Regions from separate parts of the Mycobacteroides stephanolepidis genome, predicted to be linked through region 1. Evidence: predicted binding sites of a transcription regulator. Region 1 holds the regulator's gene; the other holds the start of a gene.
The links. Region 1 encodes LexA, which represses DNA repair genes until DNA is damaged. Its sites were predicted from a motif close to CGAACANNTGTTCG; they were not measured.

Region 1 (11,642 bases):
GGCGCCAGCAGAAGCGCCCCCACCGGGCCCGCAGGTGCCCGCAAGGGCGCCGTCGTGGTGGTCAACGGGGACGATGCGCCACCCGATGACTCCGTGGCCGTTCCGTCGATTGCCCGCGTGCACGCGGGCGATGTCGCGGCGCAGCATCCAGCCACAACCATCGTCGCTACCAGCCGCGATGCCGTCACGGTCACATGCTGCCATCGGCACCCTCCGGGGTCTCGGAGGCGCGCGCGAGATTCGGTAGGGACAACTGTTCATGTCACCGTGACACGGACGGCATGCATGGTTAGACGAATCGGCGTATGAGTACACCCATGACCAACGGTCTTCGCGCAAGCGGCTCATCCACGGCAGCAGAAACCCCCACCTACGACCTTGTCGTCATCGGATCGGGCCCCGGCGGCCAGAAGGCCGCCATCGCCGCGGCCAAGCTGGGCAAGTCGGTGGCCGTGGTCGAACGCGACAACATGCTCGGCGGTGTCTGCACCAACACCGGAACCATCCCGTCAAAGACGCTGCGCGAGGCCGTCCTCTACCTGACCGGCATGAACCAGCGCGAGCTCTACGGCGCGAGCTACCGGGTGAAAGCGAACATCACTCCCGAGGATCTACTGGCCCGCACCGAACACGTCATCCGTAAGGAAATCGAGGTGGTGCGTTCTCAGCTCCTGCGCAATCGCATCGACCTGATCAGCGGCATCGGGCGGTTCGCCGATGAGCACACCGTGGTGGTGGAGGAACCCTCGCGAGGCGAGCGCACCACACTGCATGCCGATTACGTCGTGCTGGCCACCGGCACCAAGCCCGCCCGGCCCGCCGGTGTGGCGTTCGACGAGCGCCGCGTCCTGGATTCGGACGGCATCCTGGATCTGCGCTTCATCCCCGGATCCATGGTGGTGGTCGGCGCGGGCGTCATCGGAATCGAGTACGCCTCCATGTTCGCCGCCCTGGGCACCAAGGTAACCGTGGTGGAGAAACGCGACTCGATGTTGGACTTCTGTGATCCCGAAGTTGTTGAGGCCCTTCGCTTTCACCTACGCGACTTGGCCGTGACATTCCGTTTCGGCGAGGAGGTCACCGCCGTCGACGTCAATGATTCGGGCACCATGACCACCTTGGCCAGCGGCAAACAGATCCCTGCCGACACCGTGATGTACTCCGCGGGACGACAGGGGCAGACAGATCAGCTCGACCTCGCCCGGGCCGGGCTCGAGGCCGACAACCGCGGCCGGATCTGGGTTGACGCGAACTTTCAGACCAAGGTCGACCACATCTACGCGGTGGGTGATGTGATCGGCTTCCCGGCGTTGGCGGCCACCTCGATGGATCAGGGCCGCCTCGCGGCCTACCACGCGTTCGGGGAGCCCTCCAAAGGCATGACCGATCTACAACCGATCGGCATCTACTCGATCCCCGAAGTGTCCTATGTGGGCGCCACCGAGGTTGAACTCACCAAGAACGCGATTCCCTACGAGGTGGGTGTCTCGCGTTATCGCGAGCTGGCGCGCGGTCAGATCGCCGGGGATTCCTACGGAATGCTCAAGCTGCTGGTGTCCACCGAGGACCTCAGGCTGCTCGGAGTGCACATCTTCGGCTCCGATGCCACCGACCTGGTCCACATCGGGCAAGCGGTGATGGGCTGCGGCGGCACCGTCGAGTACCTGGTCGACGCTGTTTTCAACTACCCGACGTTCTCGGAGGCCTACAAAGTCGCCGCGCTCGATGTGATGAACAAGATCCGCGCGCTCAACCAGTTCAAGGCCTGAGGGATTTCGCGCTGGGCGAATAGCGCCCACATCCGGAATTCGCATCCCGCCTGGGCCGTTGAGCCCATAGGTACATTCGCCGTTTGCCTGCCGGTAAGGGACACTGGTGGGACGAGGACGCGAAGGGAGGCGAACCATGACAAGCAGTAACGACGGGGAGCAGCAGCCGTACAGACCCGATCAGAGTGGCATGTACGAGCTGGAATTCCCGGGTCCACAGTTGGCCTCCGCCGATGGGCGCGGACCAGTTCTGGTGCACGCGTTGCAGGGCTTCTCCGACTCCGGTCACGCCGTGAAGCTGGCTGCCGCGCATCTGCGTGACACGCTGGAAAGCGAGTTGGTTGCGTCCTTCGCCATCGACGATCTGCTCGACTACCGCTCTCGCCGGCCGGTGATGACGTTCAAGAGCGATCACTTCACCGAGTACGCCACGCCCGAACTCAACCTGTATGCGCTCAAAGACACCAAGGGCACACCGTTCCTGCTGCTGGCCGGGCTGGAGCCCGACCTGAAGTGGGAGCGTTTCGTCACCGCGATCCGGCTGCTGGCCGATCAGCTCGGTGTACGCAAGACCATTGGGCTGGGCGCGATTCCGATGGCGGTACCGCATACCCGCCCCATCACCCTCACCGCGCACGGAAACGACCGCAAGACCCTCGATGAGCACCCGGGCTGGATCGATGAGGTCCAGGTACCGGGCAGCGCCTCCAACCTGCTGGAGTTCCGTCTGGCTCAGCATGGCCACGACGTGGTCGGTTTCGCCGTCCACGTTCCGCATTACCTGGCACAGACCGACTACCCGGAGGCCTCACAACGCCTTCTGGAAGAAGTGGCCAGGACCGGCGATCTGGATCTGCCTCTGCAGGCACTTACCGAGGCGGCCGGAAAGGTGCGCAACCAGATCAACGAGCAGGTGGAAGGCAGCGAGGAAGTCGCCCAGGTGGTCCACGCGCTGGAACGCCAGTACGACGCCTTTGTCGCGGCACAGGAAAATCGCTCGTTGCTGGCACGGGACGAAGAGCTTCCCAGCGGTGACGAACTGGCCGGAGAGTTCGAGCGATTCCTCGCTGAACAGGCCAAGTTCGGCGAGGATCCGTCCGGCGACGGGCCTGTTCTCTAAGCCTGTTGTCCGCTCGCCGCGCCAAATTTGCGGCGAAGGGTCAAAATACTTCACATGAATCCTCCGCCGCGGCTCCTGCATCCGGTGCCGGATACCGGGCACATCGAGGGTGCCGATGTCGGCGACAATGCCGAATCGGCCACCGACGCATCGACGCGTCCGCGGATGGCCTTCCGCACCATCCACGGGTATCGGCGCGCCTTTCGAATCGCAGGATCGGGACCTGCACTTCTGCTCATCCACGGTATCGGCGACAACTCCGCGACATGGGACAGCGTGCACGCGCAGCTCGCCGAGCATTTCACCGTGATCGCCCCGGATCTGCTGGGGCACGGCCAGTCGGATAAACCACGCGCTGACCACTCGGTGGCGGCTTACGCCAATGGCATGCGGGACTTGCTGGCCGTGTTGGACATCGAGAAAGTCACCGTCGTCGGTCATTCGCTGGGCGGCGGCGTCGCGATGCAGTTCACCTACCAATTCCCCCACCTGGTGGAGAGACTCATCCTGGTCGCGCCAGGCGGAGTGACCAAGGACGTCAACATCGTATTGCGGTGTGCCTCATTGCCCGTCATCGGAGATGCGATCGGGTTATTGAGACTGCCGCTGGCGATGCCGATGATCCGGCTGACCGGCGCACTAGCCGGCGCGACGTTGGGACGGGCAGGAATGGGCCGCGACATCCCCGATGTCCTGCGGGTTCTCGCCGACCTACCCGAGCCCCGGGCCTCGGCCGCGTTCACCCGGACGCTGCGGGCCGTGGTGGATTGGCGCGGCCAGGTGGTTACCATGCTGGACCGATGTTATTTGACCGAGTCCGTTCCCGTGCAGTTGATTTGGGGTAGCGACGACCTGGTGATCCCGGTTAGCCACGGGCATTTCGCCCATGCGGCCATGCCCGGCTCGACACTGGAGATCTTCGAGCACTCCGGGCATTTCCCCTTCCACGACGACCCAGATCGATTCATCAACATCGTTCGCCAATTCATCGCCTCCACCGAGCCCGCCGAATACGACGAGAATGAGTTGCGCCGACTGTTGCGGACCGGCATCACCGAGCACACGATCAGTGGGGCCGCACGGACCCGGATGGCGGTGCTCGACGCCATGGGCACCGACGAGCGCAGCGCCACCTAGCCACGAGAGCTCAAGCGGTACCGAAGGATTGCGCAGTTCACGGGGTATCCCCGGTGCGCAACACGCGCGAGACGTAGAGTCGACGCATGAGTGTTGATGTCGCGGTTGTTCGCGTATTCACCGATGAGACAGGCAACTTCGGCAATCCCCTGGGGATCGTCAATGGTGCCGACGTTCCAGCGGCGGCACGCCAGGAGGTCGCCACCCGGCTGGGTTTCAGCGAAACAGTTTTCGTCGATCTTCCCGCCGAAGGATCCAACACCGCACATCTGCGGATCTTCACCCCGGCCGCCGAGCTGCCCTTCGCCGGGCATCCGACAGTCGGATTGGCGTGGTGGTTGCGTGAACGCGGGACACCGGTCAACACCCTTCAGGTTCCCGCGGGCGTGCTCCAGGTGAGCTATGACGACCGCACGTGGATACGCGCTCGGTCCGAGTGGTCACCCGAGACCGATTTCCACGAGCTGGGCTCTCCCACGGATGTGGACGCCGCCGATCCCGCCGAGTACGCCGACGAGCTATTGCACTGCGTATGGGCGTGGCAGGACCGCAACGCGAGTCTGGTGCGATCGCGGGTGTTCGCATTCGATCTGGGAGTCGACGAGGACGAAGCAACCGGGTCGGTGGCGGCGCGGATGACCGACTTGTTGAGCCGCGATCTGATCGTCAATCAGGGCAAGGGCTCACAGATTCTCACGCAATGGAGCCCGGAGGGCTGGGTGACGATCGGTGGCCATGTCGTCGCCGATCAATCACTGACGTTGGACTAGTGACGGGCGGTGCCACCATCTGGGTTAGGACCCTGTCGGTGCGTCACGATGCGCGCGCAACGCGGCGATCTCGCGTTCGAAGTCCTCAGCGGAGCTGAATCCGCGGTACACCGAGGCGAAACGCAGGTACGCGACCTCGTCCAGATCGCGGAGTGGGCCAAGGATGGCCAGCCCCACCTCATTGCTGGGAATTTCTGGGGACCCGGCGGCCCTGACGGCATCTTCGACTTGCTGAGCAAGCAGATTCAACGCGTCGTCGTCGACGTCGCGGCCCTGGCAGGCACGGCGCACGCCCTTGATGACCTTGTCGCGGCTGAACGGCTCGGTGACCCCGCTGCGCTTCACAACGGCGAGCACAGCGGTCTCGACGGTGGTGAAACGACGGCCGCACTCCGGGCACGATCGACGTCGCCGTATCGCCTGACCCTCATCCGCCTCACGGGAATCGACTACGCGCGAGTCTGGATGCCGGCAGAACGGACAGTGCATTACTGCTCCTTCGCCGGTTCTGGACTCCAAGTCGTTGGGCTGGGTGAGCTGACGCACAGCGCAACGCGCCCAGACCGGTGTCGAGGATACCCGTGCTCCCGCACGTTCGAAGGTCACGCCCGTTCGCCGATCAGCCGACCGGAGAAACCAGCGTCTGACCGGCTTGCACTGTCGCCGAGTCGAGTTCATTGAGTTCACGGATCTTGGACACCACCGCCGAGCGCGGCGCGTCCGGCGCGACACGCGAGGCCACATCGGCCAGGGTCTCTCCGGGAGCGACCTGGACAACCGCCACGCGCTCCGGCACGCCAACTCCCCCAACTCCGGCAGCACTGACCTGGCCGAGCATCAACAGCCACATGGTCGCCACTGCAGCGCCCACCGAGACAACGATCGTGGCCTTAAGGCTCACCGTGCTACGACGATGTACCCGATGCGGCACCGACGAGACCCGGATGCCGTTACCCCGGTAGGCAACTGGCCGACCGGAAGGCCTCCGGTAGGCGACAGTGCGCACCGGCAGCGCCCGACGCTGGGTCAGCGGGTACTGCGCGCTGTACGCGCGCACCTGCGGGGCGCACTCGCGCGATGCGTGCTCGGCGGTGCGAAGACGCGGCGTGGTCAGAACGTTTGTGCTCATCTGTATGCCCTTCCTGTCCTGTCGATCGGTAAGCCCGTTCGCTCTTATGTTCGAATGTACTCGATCATGTGTTCGGTGTCCGAACATGTGATCGATTTGTAGCATTCGCCACCGACAAGTGGCCTTGACCAGCGCAAATGCCCCAAATAGTCGAGCCGCCGACCATTCTTGGCGACACGCATCGAACACATGTTTGATAAATGTCGTCGACAGGTCTAGATTCGGGCCCATGAGCGATACACCCAGCAAGGGACCCGCCACCGGTTCACTGACCGAGCGCCAGCGGACCATCCTGGAGGTCATCCGCGCATCGGTGAATGAACGGGGCTACCCCCCGAGCATCCGCGAAATCGGAGACGCCGTCGGGCTCACCTCGACGTCGTCGGTCGCCCATCAACTACGCACCCTCGAACAGAAGGGCTTCCTGCGGCGTGACCCGAACCGTCCACGCGCCGTTGACGTTCGGGGAATCGATGATTCCCACACCCCGTCGGCTACCACCGATGTGGTGGGCTCAGGCGATCTGCCGGAGCCCACGTTCGTGCCCGTGCTGGGGCGGATCGCCGCCGGTGGTCCGATCCTGGCCGAGGAGGCCGTTGAGGATGTGTTCCCGCTCCCCCGCGAGCTTGTCGGCGAGGGATCACTGTTCCTGCTCAAGGTTGTCGGCGAATCGATGATCGACGCCGCGATCTGCGATGGCGACTGGGTGGTGGTCCGCCAGCAGAACGTCGCCGACAACGGCGACATCGTGGCAGCGATGATCGATGGTGAGGCGACCGTCAAGACATTCAAGCGGACGACGGGTCAGGTGTGGCTGATGCCGCACAACCCGCTGTTCGAGCCCATTCCCGGTAACGACGCCGCCATCCTCGGCAAGGTCGTCACCGTCATCCGCAAGGTCTAGGCCGGTCCGGGCGGCAACCCGGGCGCGGAATCATCGTCGGCAGACGTCAAGAAGAGCTGGAAGTGTGCCACGTCGTGCCAGCTGCCCAGCTTGTAACCGATGCGCCGGTACAACGCCACCTGCTCGAATCCCATTGCCAGGTGTAGCTTTTCACTCGCCGGATTGGGCACTACGACAACGGCCAGCACCGTGCGATACCCAAGAGAGCGCAACCGATCCAACAGCGCCGCGTACAACTGACGGCCCGCCCCGCGTTGCCGGTGTGCACCATCGACATACACACTCACCTCGCAGGCCCACTGATAGGCGGTGCGGGACTTCCATGGCACCGCATAGGCATACCCGAGAATTTCTCCGGCATCCTCGGCGACTAGCCAGGCATGACGGTGTGCCGCCGTCTGGATGCGTTCGGTAAGAACGACATCCGACGGCGGCACCTCCTCGAACGAAATAGCCGTGTCGGTGACATACGGCGCATAGATCGCTGCGCACGCGGCCGCGTCGGCAGCCGTGGCGTCACGAATACGCATTCGCGACTAGAGCGAACGCCCGATGATCTCCTTCATGATCTCGGTGGTTCCGCCATAGATCGTCTGGATACGAGAGTCCATGTAGGCACGTGCCACCGGGTACTCACGCATGAAGCCGTAACCACCGTGCAGCTGCAGGCAGCGGTCGATCAGGTGAACCTGCTTCTCGGTGCTGTACCACTTGGCCATCGCGGCCTGCTCGACGCTCAGCTCCTTCTTGTTGAGCAGCGTGATGAATTCGTCGACCATGATCCGGATCATCGTGGCGTCGGTGGCGAGCTCGGCCAGCACAAACCGGCTGTTCTGGAAGCTCTTGATCGGCTTACCGAACGCCTTACGCTCGGATGTGTACTGGATGGTCGCGTCCAGCATGGTTTCCATGGCTGCGGCTGCGACGACCGCAATCGACATGCGTTCCTGCGGCAGGTTCTGCATGAGGTAGATGAAGCCCTGGCCCTCATCGCCCAGCAGGTTGGCGGCGGGCACGCGAACATCGGTGAAGGACAGCTCGGCGGTGTCTTGAGCGTCCAGACCCATCTTGTCGAGCTTGCGGCCGCGCTCGAAACCCTCCATGCCGCGCTCGACGACGATCAGGCTGAAGCCCAGCGCGCCCTTTTCGGGGTCGGTCTGTGCGACCACGATCACCAGGTCGGCGTTGATGCCGTTGGTGATGAAGGTCTTCGCGCCATTGAGAATGTAATGGTCGCCGTCCTTGACCGCGCGGGTCTTGATGCCCTGCAGGTCGCTACCGGTCCCCGGCTCGGTCATGGCGATGGCGCTGATCAGCTCACCGGAACAGAATCCCGGGAACCAGCGGGCCTTCTGCTCGTCATTGGCCAGGTCCCGGAAGTACGGGCCCGCGACATCGTTGTGCAAGGTGAAACCGATACCCGACTGACGGGCCTTGGTGATCTCTTCACCGATGATCGCGTTGTAGCGGAAATCGACAAGTCCGCCGCCACCGAACTCCTCGGGCATATCGGTGCCCAAAAAGCCCTGCTTGCCGGCCTCGACCCACAGCGAGCGGTCGACGATCTTGTTCTCGTCCCACTCCTCCCGGTAAGGCTCTGCATGCCGTTCCAGGAAGGTCTTGAACGACTCGCGGAACAGTTCGTGCTCGGGTTCGAAGATGGTGCGTTTGAACTTAACGGCGCCGGCCATGATCACCTTCCGGTTTGGATTTACGTACTTGGCAGAATGTATACCAACCCACTGGTCGGTTGGTACTCGCCTACCCGGTTTCGACGGACAGAAAGCCTAGGCTGATTGAGGTGACCAGGCCGGCGCTTTCACATACCCACTGGGGTGCATTCACGCCCGAGGTCCGCGACGGTGAAGTGATCGGTGTCACACCCATCCCGACCGATCTGGACCCGTCCCCGCTGCTGCAGAACATTCCCGGTTCGATCCGCCACCAGGCCCGGGTTACCGCACCGTCTGTGCGGCGCGGCTGGCTGCGGGACGGGCCCGGCCCCAGTACCGCCCGCGGCTCGGACGAGTACGTGGAGGTGTCCTGGGATGAGCTCACCGAACTACTGGCCGACGAACTGCGACGCGTCGTCGACACCCACGGCAACGAAGCCATCTACGGCGGCTCGTACGGCTGGGCCAGCGCGGGACGCTTCCATCACGCCCAGAGTCAGGTACATCGGTTTCTGAAACTGCTCGGCGGCTACACCTTTTCGCGCCATTCCTACAGCCTGGGCGCAACCGGCGTCATCATGCCGCACGTCGTCGGCACCCATGATGGGCTGTTCAAGAGGTCGACGTCATGGGATGTCATCGTCGAGAACACCGATCTGTTGGTGTCATTCGGCGGAATCGCCTTGAAGAACACGGGTGTCAACCACGGCGGCACCACGGCGCATCCGGCTCGTGCCGCCCTCGACAGGTTCCGCGCCCGCGGTGGCCGCATCGTCTCGTTCAGTCCGTTGCGCGATGACATCGACGGCGAATGCGAATGGCATGCGCCCGTTCCCGGGACCGATGTCGCGGTCATGCTCGCGCTGGCCCATGTGCTGGCCGTGGAAGAGCTCGCAGACCTGGCCTTCTTGAACACGTATTGCACCGGCTACGAACGATTCGAACGCTATCTGCTGGGCCTCGACGACGGCGTGCCCAAGAGCCCGGAATGGGCGGCGAGCGTCAGCGATCTGGAGGCCGACGAGCTGCGCACACTGGCGCGGCGCATGGCCGCCGGACGCACCCTGGTCACGGTCAGCTGGTCACTACAGCGGGTGCGCCACGGCGAGCAGGCGCCCTGGATGGGGCTCACCCTGGCGGCCATGCTCGGCCAGATCGGCGTTCCCGGCGGCGGTTTCGGCCACGGTTATGGCTCGATGAACGAGGCCGGATTGGCCCCGATCAGCTGCCCACTGCCCACCTTTCCGCAGGGGCCGAACCCGGTGACCACATTCATTCCGGTCGCAGCCATCAGCGAGCTGCTGCTGCGCCCCGGTGAGACGCTGGCCTACAACGGTCAAACACTCACGCTGCCGGACATCAAATGCGTCTACTGGGCGGGCGGCAATCCATTCCACCATCATCAGAACCTGCCACGGCTGCGTCGTGGTCTGGCACGCGTCGACACCGTCGTGGTGCACGATCCGGTGTGGACGGCGATGGCCAAGCACGCCGATATCGTGGTGCCGTCCACCACCAGCCTGGAACGCGACGACTTCTCCGGGAGTCGCAATGACCCACTGCTGGTGGCCATGAAGGCCGCAGCGCCGCCATACGCCAACTCTCGCGATGACTACACGACATTCTCGGCACTGGCCGACAGGCTCGGATTCGGCGGGCAATTCACCGAGGGACGTACCGCCGCACAGTGGCTTCGCCACCTGTACACCGAATGGGCCGGCGCCCGGGACTTCTCGGTGCCATCCTTCGACGAGTTCTGGGAGCGCGGTTACCTGCAGTTGCCCACCGATCCGGGCCTGACTCTGCTATCGGATTTTCGGGAGAACCCCGACACGCACCCGCTGCATACCCCGAGCGGGCGCATCGAGATCTTCTCGGAAACCATCGACGGATTCGGATACGCCGACTGCGGCGGCCACCCACAGTGGTACGAGCCCACCGAATGGCTGAACGGAGAACGCGCCCAAAGCTTCCCACTGCACCTCATCGCCAACCAACCCCGCACCCGGCTGCACAGCCAGCTCGATTTCGGTGGCACCAGCCAACGCTCGAAGGTTCAGGGACGCGAACCCATCCGCATACACCCGGCCGACGCCGACGAACGCGGTATCTCCGACGGCGACGTGGTGCGGGTGTTCAACGACCGGGGCGCCTGCTTGGCGGGTGCCGTTCTCGACGAGGGTCTGCGCCGCCACGTGGTGCAGCTGTCCACCGGCGCCTGGTTCGATCCGATCGATCCGGCCGACCCCGATTCGCCCTGTCTACACGGCAATCCGAACGTACTCACCGATGACGCAGGCACCTCGTCGTTGGCTCAGGGCTGCACCGGTCAGCACGTGCTGGTGCAGATCGAACGGTTCGAGGGCACACCGCCGCCTGTGCGGGCGTACGTCCCGCCGCGTCTCGTCGAGCGCGACTAGAGCCGCTACTTCAGTTCCAGCAGGCTGGCGGCCAGCGCCTGCGGCACCCGCGCGATCACCCGTGTGCCGGCCGCGAGGTGCTCGGTGGATTGCACCTGTCCGTCGGTATGAATCCGAGCCACCAGGTCACCACGCTCGTACGGGACGACCACGTCAACGGGCACATCTCCGCGGGGCACCGTCTCGGCGAGCGCGTCGCGCAGCTTGGCGACGCCGTCGCCGGTGTGCGCCGACACGAACAGCGCCTTGGGCAGCGCACGGCGCAACTGCGCCAGCGCAAGATCACTGGCCGCGTCGATCTTGTTGATCACCAACAGCTCCGGCGCCGCCGACGAATCGTGATCCGCGACGACGTCGCTGATGACCGCCCGTACCGCTTCGATCTGGGCCAGAGGCGCCACGTCCGAGCCGTCCACCACATGGACAAGCAGGTCGGCGTCGGCCACCTCCTCCAGGGTCGACCGGAAGGCCTCGACCAATTGGGTGGGCAGGTGCCGTACGAAACCAACGGTGTCCGTGATGACGAATTCGCGTCCGTCGTCGAATGTTCCGCGTCGGGTTGTCGGTTCGAGTGTTGCGAACAGTGCGTCTTGGACCAGCACCCCGGCTCCGGTGATCGCGTTCAGCAGGCTCGACTTACCGGCATTGGTGTATCCGACGATGGCGATCGACGGAACATCGCTTTCGAGCCGACGGCTGCGCTTGGTGTCGCGCACCTTC
Region 2 (11,642 bases), 710 kb from region 1:
CGGCTCGAGAGTGAGGTCCGGTATCCCGGACTCCTCGGTGGCTTCACGCAGCGCGGCCGCCCGGATGGTGGCGTCCTCCTCCTCGCAGTGGCCGCCCAGCTGAAGCCACTTACCCACGCGGGGGTGCAGGGTCAGCAGCGCCTGTGACCCGTCGTGGTTGACCACCAGCGCCGAGGCGGTGATATGACCTGCGGCGCTGCGGCGACGGCACGCGTCCGGGTTGGCGTCGAGGAAGGCCAGAACGGAGTGCCGCAGGCTGTCCTGCTCGGCGTCGGGCGCCTCCCATGTGGAGAGCAGCTCGACGGCGGAAGCCTGCAGACACGACATACGGCTCATCACAGCTCAACCAGCATCTGGCCGGCAGGCAGGGGAGTGCGGGGTTCCAGCGTCGCCTCGGGATATCCGTCCGGGTACCCGATGGCGATGGCTCCCATCGGTTCCCATGAGGCATCCAACTCGAGCTGCCTGCGGACGATGTCGGCGGCGAAGATGGTGGACCCAATCCAGCAGCTCCCCACGCCCCGCGCTGCCAGCGCCACCAGCAGAGCCTGTACCGCGGCGCCTACCGCGACGGTGAACATGGTGTGCTCCGCCGCAGTCCGGCGCTCGTCGGGGTAGTCGTGGGCTCCGTCGGGTACCAGGAACGGGATCACGACTTCGGGTGCGTCGTAGAGGATCTGTCCGCGGGCGACCCGCTTCTCGACGGATTCCTGGGTGCGTCCGTCGCCGCTGAGATCCACGGCCCATGCCTGCTTCATGGCGTCCAACAGTGCGCGCCGTGTCGTCAGATCCCGTACCCATACGAATCTCACCGGATGGGTGTGGTGCGGAGCGGGTGCCGTCAACGCCTCACCGATGGCTTCCCGTAACAGATCGGAATCGACTGCGATATCAGCGAATTGCCGGATCGAGCGGCGCACCAGTACCGCATCGCGACGCCCCTGCTCGAGCGCTTCTGCGGTGCCGAGCCAGAACAGGTCGTCGGGTCCCGAGCGCTGCAGATCGCGGGCCACGCTGCCGTCGTCGGGCACCGACAGACCCCGCACCACCGCAACCGGCACATCGGTGAGCTTGCCCTTGACAAGGTCGGCGGCCGCGGCGATCTCGTCGACGATGGCCACCTCTGTCACCTGAAGCTCGTTGCCGTGCTTGTCCTTTGCGCCGGCGTAGCCGTACAGGACGGGGATGCCGGAAGAACCGATGGCGGCATCGGTCTGGCCGTTTCGCCAGGCCCTTCCCATGGTGTCGGTGATCACCACGGCTACGTTCACGCCCAGCTGTCGCGACAGCGCCGCTCGCACCGCCGCCGCGCTGCCATCGGGGTCGGTGGGGAGCAGCACGAGTTCGGCGGTATCGACATTGGACGCGTCGATTCCGGCGGCGGCCTGCACGATGCCGATGGTGTTCTCGGTGATCAGTGTCTTTCCCTTGCGGGCCAGTACGCGGACCGACTCAGAGTCGATCAGTTTGCGGCGCAAGGTGTCCCGTGCCTCGGGGTCGGTCGGCGCGGCGACGATCCGACCCTCGGCCTTGGAGATGATCTTGCTGGTGATCACGATCACATCGCCGTCTCGAACCCATGGCGCGGCCTGGGCTATGACTCCGGCGACATCGTCGCCGGGGCGGAATTCCGGCAGGCCCGCAATGGGTAAGATCTCCACCGGAGCCGCCGAACCATGTTCCGGTGCAGGGGAATCCGCAGATGGGGTCATAGAGTAACTCCGGCCAGGTCGAGTCCCGCACGCACCATCGCCGCCGTCGCGTCCGGGTCGGTCATGAGCAGCGGAATTGACCGTACCTGAACTCCCGCAATGTGAGCCGCGTCACCCTCGTCGACCAGCCAGCCATCCAGGATGCCGGTCTGTGAGCGGGCGCCGAAGTGTTCCCCGACACCTTGCGAGCTCACCTCGACACCGATCACGCGCAAACATTCGTCAGCCATTCCGCGGAGTGGCTTACCGGACACGATTGGCGAGTATCCGATGACCGGAGCAGCGGTTGTGCGGAGCGCCCCGCGAACTCCGCCGACCTCCAGGACGGCCCCGATGCTCACCACCGGATTGGACGGCGCCAGCAAGACGGCATCCGCCTCTGCGATGGCCTCGGCAACGCCCGGGCCCGCCTTTGCTTCGTCCGCGCCGACGAACGCGAAACTGTGGGTGGGTACCTGTGCTCGGTGCTGTACCCACCACTGTTGGAAGTGGATGGCGCGCTGCTCTCCATCGGCGGGGTCGGTGATCACCACGTGGGTCTCGCAGCGGTCGTCGCTGGCGGGTAACAGGCGGACTCGGGGCTGCCATCGATTGCATAACGCTTCGGTGACCGCTGATAGCGGATAACCGGCTCGCAGCATTTGACTGCGTATCAGGTGAGTGGCCAGGTCCCTGTCGCCGAGCGAGAACCAGTCGGGCTGGGCGCCGTAGGCAGCCAGTTCCTCCATGGCGTTCCAGGTCTCGCCGCGGTGCCCCCAGCCGCGTTCCGGATCGATCCCGCCGCCCAGGGTGTACATGCAGGTGTCCAGGTCAGGGCAGATCCTGACGCCATGCATCCAGGCGTCGTCGCCAATGTTCACGATGGCGTTTATCTGATGCTTGCTGGAGTCTGATCCGAGCAAGCGTTGGACGCCGAGCAGGAAGCGCGCTCCGCCGACGCCGCCGACGAGGACGGTGAGTTTCACGCTGACCGAGACTAGTGCGCCGGCAATGATGCGACACGCCACGAGGGCGCCACGCCGATTTTGTCGGTCGTAGATGGTATGAATTTTCGTCCTTCGCTTGACCCCGGCAGCGAACACGTGTGTAATCACACCAGTGTCATTCCTCGGGCTGGGTTTGGAAGTTGCAGGCGCAGACCGAGATTCGATCAGATGTTCGAATGGAATGGCCGGGAAAGCGACAATGTGGCACGAAACCGGGCACGACGACTGCAAGTGGGAATGGTGAGGAGGCGGGACGATGCTGTTCGGGCACAATGAATTTGGCGCACACGACGAGCTGAGTTCCGGCGTCGGCACGGGTGCGACGGGCTTGCCGCCCGCACGTCCGCATCTGACGTTGGTGCAGAACGATTTTGATGCGCTGATTGGTGTCGCTGATGATCAGTGGCAAGAGAAGGCGCTGTGCGCACAGACCGATCCCGAGGCGTTCTTCCCTGAGAAGGGCGGGTCGACTCGCGAGGCCAAGCGCATCTGCCAGGGCTGCGAAGTCAAGGACGAGTGCCTTGAGTACGCACTGGCCAACGACGAGCGATTCGGTATCTGGGGCGGGTTGTCCGAGCGTGAGCGCCGCCGCCTGAAGCGGGGCATCATCTAACTCCGCGTTCGACCGGGCGGTTAGTCGCCCTCATCGGTGATGGTCGGGTCGATCACCGATGGTTCCACCCCCAGGTGGGTGGCAACCTGCGCCACCAGCAGATCGTGCAGGAGATCCGACAAATCCCCAGATTTCTTCGCGCGTAATTCGATCGGCTTGCGGAACAGGACAATTCGCGCCCGGGTGGTGTTGCCCCGGGTGTCGACGCCGGCAGGAATGAGCCTTGCCAGCGGGATCGGTCCGTCAGCGATCACCTCCGGCGGCCATTGCACAGACTCGGGATCCTTGGGTTGGATGCGCGGAATCTCGTCCACCGCGACATCGAGACCCTCCAACCGCGACTGCCACGCCCGCTCGATGGGTTCGTAGGCCTCCAACACCGCCATATCGAAGCGCTCGGCGCGTGAGCGCCAGCCGGGAACGGTCGGCGGCAGGAGCGGGCCACGAAAATCGCGCCCCCGTCGAGAGCCCTGCGAGCTCGACCCGCCAGCCGAGCCGCCGCGCCGTCCGTCACGTGCCATACGGGAAATGGTAACGGTGTGACTGCTGTGGCTGACGAATCACAACGAGCCGATCACCCCGGGGTCTCTACCTGGTCACTGGAGGGTCTCGGTGGGTTCACAGCGCGTGTCTGCGGGTCGGAACGTGTTTGCGCACGCTAGCCTCAACGTTTGTGAGAGCCCCCCGTCGCTGCTGTCGACCCGGGTGCCCGAGTTCCGCCGTGGCGACGTTGACGTTCGTCTATGCGGACTCGACGGCCGTGGTTGGGCCGCTGGCCACGTCCAGCGAGCCGCATTCGTGGGATCTGTGCGTGCAACACGCGAGCCGGATCACCGCGCCCCGTGGCTGGGAGCTGGTCCGGTACAACGGCCCCTTGCCGTCGAACCCCGAGGATGACGACCTGGTTGCCCTGGCCGATGCGGTTCGGGAACCCACCGGAGTGCGGATGGCTGCGGCGGGATTCAGCGAGCCCGTACTCGATATGGGAGCGCCGGCCACCTCGGCTGCTCCCCGGCCCGTGCATCCGGCCCCGGTCGGGCGGCGCCGCGGACATCTGCGGGTTCTACCGGATCCTGCCGAGTAGTTCTGATCAGGTGATTTCGGCTTGGCCCGGTGACATTCTGTACCCTCTCGCCGGACGTTCACGTTGGGCACTCGCCGACCACTAGGCTGGCCAGCGACACCTAACGTCCCTCGCTCGACAGATCAATAGGAGTGCACTCGTCATGGCCCGGTCCGCCGACGCTGTCCACGCAGTCATCAAGGCGTACGACGTCCGGGGCCTCCTGGGTGAGCAGATCGACGAGTCGTTCGTGTTCGAGGTGGGTTCTTCGTTCGCACGACTGGTCAAGGCCGAGCGGGCAGACGCCGGTGCGCCATTGCGGATCGTGGTGGGCCGCGACATGCGGGACTCGTCGCCTCCGCTGGCCCAGGCGTTCACCGAGGGCGTCACCGCGCAGGGTGTCGATGTCGTGCAGATCGGACTGGCGTCCACTGATCAGCTGTACTTCGCTTCGGGGCTGCTGGATTGCCCGGGAGCCATGTTCACCGCCAGCCACAACCCGGCCGCGTACAACGGAATCAAGCTGTGTCGCGCCGGTGCCAAGCCGGTAGGCAGGGACACCGGCCTGGCCATCATCAGCGAGGAGCTGATCAACGGAGTGCCCGCGCACGACGGTCCGGCGGGCACGGTCACCGAACGTGATGTTCTCGCCGAGTACGGCGAGTTCCTGCGGTCACTGGTTCAGTTGAGCGGGGCACGCCCCCTCCGAGTGGCTGTGGACGCGGGTAACGGTATGGCCGGGCACACGACACCGGCGGTGTTGGGCGCGATTCCGTCGATTGCGCTCGCGCCGTTGTACTTCGAGTTGGACGGCAATTTCCCCAACCACGAAGCCAACCCGCTCGATCCGGAGAACCTGCGCGATCTGCAGGCCTTCGTGGTGGCCGAGGGTGCCGACATCGGGCTCGCCTTTGACGGCGACGCCGACCGATGCTTCGTGGTCGATGAGCGCGGACGGGCCGTCTCTCCTTCCGCGGTAACCGCTTTGGTGGCGCGTCGAGAGCTGGACCGGGAAATCGGCGGCACCATCATCCACAATCTGATCACCTCGCGTGCCGTCCCCGAGCTTGTCGTTGAGCATGGCGGAACGCCGGTGCGCTCTCGCGTCGGGCACTCGTTCATCAAGGCGCTGATGGCCGAGACGGGCGCGATCTTCGGCGGTGAGCATTCCGCGCACTACTACTTCCGGGACTTCTGGGGCGCCGACTCCGGAATGCTGGCGGCACTTCACGTGCTGGCAGCCCTGGGCGAGCAGGACCGGCCACTCTCAGATCTCATGTCTGATTACGAGCGGTACGCGTCTTCCGGCGAGATCAACTTCCGCGTCTCGAATGCCAAGGCATGCATCGATGAGGTGTTGAAGTCATTTGGCACACAGATAGTTTCGATCGATCATCTCGACGGTGTCACCGTCGACATCGGTACCGGAACGTGGTTCAACCTGCGCACGTCCAACACCGAGCCATTGCTGCGCCTCAACGTCGAGGCCCGCACCGACGAAGATGTGGCGGGTGTGGTCGCGCGCGTCACCGAGTTGGTCGACCGCACCGAGGCCGCGACCTGATGAAGGCCACCATCGATCTGGACGACGCCGAGGCGCTGTTGGCGGCCGACCGCGATGGTTCGCTGCAGGCCGCTTCGATGGCCGGCTCACAGGTGCGGGCGGTCGGTACGGCCATCGCCGAGGGCGCCCTGGAGCCGCTTCACGTGGAGGACCGGTCGCGCGCGCTCGTGTGGGTCGCGGGCCGCGGCACGGCCGCGACGGCGGGAGCGGTTCTGGCTGGGGCGCTGTCGGATACGGCGAGTCTTCCGTTCGTAACCGCCAGCCGGGCCCCGGTGTGGGTGGGCCCGCTCGATGTCATGGTGGTCGCCGGTGACGATGCCGGTGATCCTGCCCTCACCGCTGCGGTGTCGGTGGGGACGCGTCGGGGCGCGCGGGTGGTCATCGCCGCACCCGATGAGGGACCTTTGGCGGATTCCGGTGCCGGCCGGGCGATTTCACTGGCGCCCCGGTTGCGCGTGCCCGACACATTCAGTCTTGCTCACAACCTTGCCGTCGGGGCGGCGGTGCTGGGGGTGCTCGACAGGGCCATCGCACCCGATGTCATGGCCATCGCCGATGAAGTGGACGGCGAAGTGTCGCGGAACACCGTGGGCCGGGAGATCTTCACCAACGCCGCCAAGGTGATCGCGACGCGATTGACCGGCGGTCCCGCAGTGTTCTGCGGGGATCGGTCGGCCACCGTTGCGCTCGCTCAGCACGCGGCGGCGACGCTGCTGCGGTTGACGCAGCGCACCGCTACCGCGTGCGGCCTTCCGCAGGCGTTGGCCGCGATGCGGGATGCCTTGTCGAGCAGGAGTTCTGGTGAGAGCTCACTGTTCCATGACGAGTTCATCGATGGTCCTCGCGGCGATGGTCCACCGCGGATACTTGCCCTTGCGACCGATAGCGACTTCCAATCGGTTGCGGCGAGGATCGATGGCATCGACGAAGCCCAGCTGGTGAGCACCACCGACCTCGGCGACGTGTCGGCCCGACCGTCGGAGCTCGCGCAGCTGATGATGCTCGCGACACGGCTCGAGATGGCCTCGGTCTACGCCCGGCTTGGCGGGGGGAGATCCGGGCTGTGAATCTGCTCAGGGGGGCGATCAGGACGTACGCCTGGGGTTCGCGGACGGCGATCGCCGAGTTCACCGGGCGCCCCACACCGACACCGCATCCGGAAGCCGAACTGTGGCTGGGTGCGCACCCCGCCGACCCGGCTTACCTGGAAACCGGTGGTGGCGCACAGTCATTACTCGATGTGGTGGCCGCAGATCCGGCGGGGCAGTTGGGTCCGGCATCGGTGGCGGAGTTCGGTGATCAATTGCCATTCCTGCTCAAGGTGCTGGCGGCCGACGAGCCGCTCTCGCTGCAGGCCCACCCCAGTGCGCGGCAGGCGGCAGACGGGTACGCGCGTGAAGAGGCGGCGGGTGTCCCGCTCAACTCTCCGGTGCGCAATTATCGAGATCGCAACCACAAGCCGGAACTGGTTGTGGCGCTAGATCGTTTCGAGGCGCTGGCAGGCTTCCGCGACCCCGGTGACACCGTCGAACTCTTTCGCGCGCTCGATGTCGGCGAGCTGACACCGTATGTGAATCTGTTGGCCGGACAATCCGACGCCGACGGGCTACGCGCCCTGTTCACCACCTGGATAACCCTTCCGCAGCCCAGTCTGGATCTGTTGGTGCCCGCGGTGCTCGAGGGTGCCGTGCGCTATCTGTCCTCCGGCCATGAGCGTTTCGTCGGCGAGGCGCGCACACTTCTGGAGTTGGGCGAGCGCTATCCGGCGGACGCCGGAGTGCTTGCCTCGCTGTTGCTGAATCGGCTCACGCTGGAACCGGGGGAGGGGATTTACCTGCCCGCCGGAAATCTGCACGCGTACCTGCGCGGTTTGGCGGTCGAGATCATGGCCAATTCCGACAACGTGCTGCGCGGCGGACTTACCCCCAAGCACGTCGATGTGCCCGAATTGCTTCGGGTGCTGGATTTTTCACCTGCCGCCGAAAAGCACCTGCATGTTGAGACCGTCACCGACGGTGCGCAGACTCGGTACCTCACACCCGCCAAGGAGTTCGCGTTGTCGCGATTCGATCTGGTGGACGGTGAACGCATCCCGGTGGACGTGAAGGGACCGCGGATAGTGCTGTGCACCCGGGGCAGTGTGCGGTTGGGCGGTAAAGGGCCGGATCTTGACGTGCATGCGGGACAGTCGGTGTGGATACCGGCTGACGGCGGAGATGTGACGCTGACCGGGCACTCCGATGCCCGTGTATTCATGGCAACAGTCGACGCGGACACATGACCGTCCGGCAGGACAATACGAGCGCGGGGAACAGAAGGAGAGTCGATGTCGGCAGGCGGCAGTAAGAGGGCGATCATCGCGGCGCTGGCGGCGAACGCGGGTATTGCGGCGGCCAAGTTCGTCGGCTTCCTGATCACCGGGAGTTCGTCGATGCTTGCCGAGTCCGTGCACTCGGTGGCGGACACCTCTAACCAGGGGCTGCTGCTCTACGGGCAGCGCGCCGCGAGTAAGGAAGCAGATCGACTGCACCCGTTCGGATATGGGCGTAGCCGCTTCTTCTACTCGTTTGTGGTCGCGCTGGTGCTGTTCACGCTCGGCTCGGTCTTCGCCCTCTATGAGGGCTATCACAAGATCCATGCTCCCGAGCATCTGCAGTCGCCCATTGTCGCGGTTGTGATCCTGGTGTTGGCGATAGGTTTGGAGGGCTACAGCTTCCGTACCGCCTTCGTGGAATCCAAACCGCTGAAGGGTAAGGCCAGCTGGTGGCAGTTCATCCGAAACTCCCGCAACCCCGAGCTTCCCGTCGTGCTGCTCGAAGACACCGGTGCCCTACTGGGGCTGGCCTTCGCGCTGTTCGGCGTCGGCATGACGATTCTGACGGGCGACCCCGTGTGGGATGGGATCGGCACCATAGCGATCGGCGTGCTGTTGGGTGTCATCGCGATTGTCTTGATGGTTGAGATGAAGAGCCTGCTGATCGGTGAGGGTGCGACCGCGACGCAGGAGCACGCGATCCTGGACGCGCTGACCGGCGCCGATCACGTCGAGCGGGTAATCCATTGCCGTACGCAGTATCTGGGTCCGGAGGAGCTTCTGGTCGCGGCCAAGATCGCGATCGCACCCGATGCGGATCTGCCGTTGGTCGCTGCCACGATCGATGCCGCGGAGCGGCGCGTGCGTGAGGCGGTGCCGATCGCGCAGGTGATCTACCTCGAGCCCGATCTGGATCGTTCTACCGTCAATTCGTAGCCGCCCGGTGTGATCAACAGTGGTGAGCGCGGGGGTTGTGCAAGACTGCCGTAATGCCAGGTAGCGGATTGTGGCGAACCAAGTCTGTCGAACAGTCGATCGCGGATACCGACGAGCCGGAAACGAAGCTCCGTAGGGACCTAACGTGGTGGGACCTCACCGTTTTCGGGGTCTCTGTGGTCATCGGAGCCGGTATCTTCACCGTCACGGCATCGACGGCCGCCAATGTCACCGGCCCGGCGATATCGCTTTCCTTCATCATGGCCGCGATCGGGTGCGGCCTGGCTGCGATGTGCTACGCCGAGTTTGCGTCGACCATTCCGGTTGCCGGCAGCGCCTATACGTTCTCCTATGCGACATTCGGTGAGTTCGCCGCCTGGATCCTGGGGTGGGACCTCATTTTGGAGTTCTCGGTTGGCGCGGCCACCGTTGCGAAGGGCTGGTCGAGTTATCTGAGCACAGTGTTTGGGTTATCCAGTGGCGCAGTGTATCTCGGTTCGCTCAAGGTCGACTGGGGTGCGCTGCTCATTGTCTCGGTGTTGACGGTGCTGCTGGCCGTCGGCACCAAGCTGTCTTCACGGGTGTCCCTTGTCATCACGACCGTCAAGGTTTTGGTGGTGCTACTGGTGATCATCGTCGGCGCGTTCTTCATCAAGGCGGCCAACTACACACCGTTCATCCCACCGGCGGAGGCGGGGAGCTCCAGCAGGACCGGTGTGGATCAGTCCCTGTTTTCGTTCATCGCCGGCGGTTCCGGAAGCCAGTACGGCTGGTTCGGGGTGCTGGCCGGCGCCTCGATCGTGTTCTTCGCATTCATCGGATTCGATGTCGTGGCCACCACCGCGGAGGAAACGCGCAACCCGCAAAAGGATGTGCCGCGCGGCATCATCGCCTCGCTCGTCATCGTCACCGTTCTGTACGTCGCGGTCACGGTGGTGCTCTCCGGCATGGTCAAGTACAGCGACCTACGGGCGGCCGATTCACATCCGAATCTGTCCACGGCATTTCACCTCAACGGTGTCGACTGGGCGGCCAAGGTCATCGCCATCGGCGCGTTGGCGGGGCTGACCACGGTGGTGATGGTGCTGATGCTCGGGCAGATCCGGGTCATCTTCGCGATGTGCCGGGATGGACTGCTGCCGCGCGAACTCGCCCGGACGGGATCGCACGGCACACCGATACGTATCACCCTGATCGTGGGCTTTCTTGTCGCGATAGCGGCGTCCCTCACCCCGATAGAGGGGCTGGAGGAGATCGTCAACGTCGGAACATTGTTCGCCTTTGTTCTGGTGTCGGCCGGCGTCATCGTGCTGCGGCGCTCCCGCCCCGACTTACCTCGGAGCTTCCGCACGCCGGGTGTGCCGTGGCTGCCCGTGGTCGCGATCCTGGCGTGCGGGTGGTTGATGCTCAACCTCGCTGTCCGCACGTGGATGTTCGCATTGGTCTGGATGGCCATCGGCGTGATCGTCTACTTCGCCTACAGCCGCAGGCACTCGGTGCTGGGGTTGCGGGTAGCTGTCGAGAAGTAGCGCGCTCCCTTCTCTGCTTAGGTCCCCTCTGCATGACGCGCACCACCACTTATTTTACAAAACATAGTTATTTGTCTGGACAGGCGACGAATCATGTCCTATTGTAAAATCTGTTCGGTGACGTACCTCACGCAGATATAGACCGAGGAGATGGTGACGATGACGTCAAACCTTGATGCAGCCCATGACCTGCCCGTCCAGTGGCGCGACCGCAAGCGCCACATGTGGCTGTACGGGATGATCCCCCCCACCGCGATCTTCATTGCGACGGCGCTGGTGTATGCGATGAACCAGCTCGGATGGCAGCAGTTCTCGCCGTTCTTCTTCTGGATCGGCCCACTGCTGGTGTACGTGATCCTGCCGCTGCTGGATCTGCGGTTCGGTACCGACGGTGAGAACGCGCCCGATGAGGTGATGGAGGCGCTGGAGAACGACAAGTATTACCGCTACTGCACGTACATCTTCATCCCCTTCCAGTACGCGAGCTTCTTTCTGGGGGCCTACTACTTCACCGCCACCGACCTGAGTTGGATCGGGTTCGACAACGGCATCAGCTGGATCTCCAAGCTGGGTATTGCCTTCTCGATCGGTGTGCTCGGCGGCGTCGGGATCAACACTGCGCACGAGATGGGACACAAGAAGGATGAGCTGGAGCGCTGGCTCTCGAAGATCACACTCGCGCAGACCTTCTACGGGCACTTCTACATCGAGCACAACCGCGGACACCATGTGCGCGTCGCGACACCCGAGGATCCGGCCAGCTCGCGATTCGGCGAGACGTTCTGGGGCTTCTGGCCACGCAGCGTCTGGGGCAGCCTGAAGTCCTCGTGGAATCTGGAGGCCACGCGCATGAAGCGGCTGAACCGCTTCGTGCTGCACCCGAGCAACGACGTGGTGAACGCCTGGCTGATGACGGTGGTGCTGT

Region 2: a site for LexA is predicted at 2,860-2,873, ahead of cofD (2-phospho-L-lactate transferase). Genes of this name have one in related genera too.

What each region holds. Positions count from the first base shown of each region.
Region 1 covers NZ_AP018165.1:2,982,962-2,994,603, forward strand. Annotated here, with positions in the region: gene MSTE_RS14775 (hypothetical protein) at 1-194, opposite strand, end outside; gene sthA (Si-specific NAD(P)(+) transhydrogenase) at 318-1,769, shown strand; gene MSTE_RS14785 (proteasome assembly chaperone family protein) at 1,906-2,889, shown strand; gene MSTE_RS14790 (alpha/beta fold hydrolase) at 2,944-4,026, shown strand; gene MSTE_RS14795 (PhzF family phenazine biosynthesis protein) at 4,113-4,796, shown strand; gene nrdR (transcriptional regulator NrdR) at 4,821-5,285, opposite strand; gene MSTE_RS14805 (LysM peptidoglycan-binding domain-containing protein) at 5,416-5,925, opposite strand; gene lexA (transcriptional repressor LexA) at 6,155-6,829, shown strand; gene MSTE_RS14815 (GNAT family N-acetyltransferase) at 6,826-7,359, opposite strand; gene MSTE_RS14820 (acyl-CoA dehydrogenase family protein) at 7,366-8,520, opposite strand; gene MSTE_RS14825 (molybdopterin-dependent oxidoreductase) at 8,631-10,922, shown strand; gene hflX (GTPase HflX) at 10,928-11,642, opposite strand, start outside.
Region 2 covers NZ_AP018165.1:3,692,923-3,704,564, reverse strand. Annotated here, with positions in the region: gene MSTE_RS18435 (NUDIX hydrolase) at 1-327, opposite strand, end outside; gene MSTE_RS18430 (coenzyme F420-0:L-glutamate ligase) at 336-1,712, opposite strand; gene cofD (2-phospho-L-lactate transferase) at 1,709-2,677, opposite strand; gene MSTE_RS18420 (WhiB family transcriptional regulator) at 3,057-3,311, shown strand; gene MSTE_RS18415 (metallopeptidase family protein) at 3,332-3,832, opposite strand; gene MSTE_RS18410 (DUF3499 domain-containing protein) at 3,985-4,395, shown strand; gene MSTE_RS18405 (phosphomannomutase/phosphoglucomutase) at 4,538-5,938, shown strand; gene MSTE_RS18400 (TobH protein) at 5,938-7,005, shown strand; gene manA (mannose-6-phosphate isomerase, class I) at 7,002-8,219, shown strand; gene MSTE_RS18390 (cation diffusion facilitator family transporter) at 8,265-9,188, shown strand; gene MSTE_RS18385 (amino acid permease) at 9,242-10,717, shown strand; gene MSTE_RS18380 (alkane 1-monooxygenase) at 10,877-11,642, shown strand, end outside.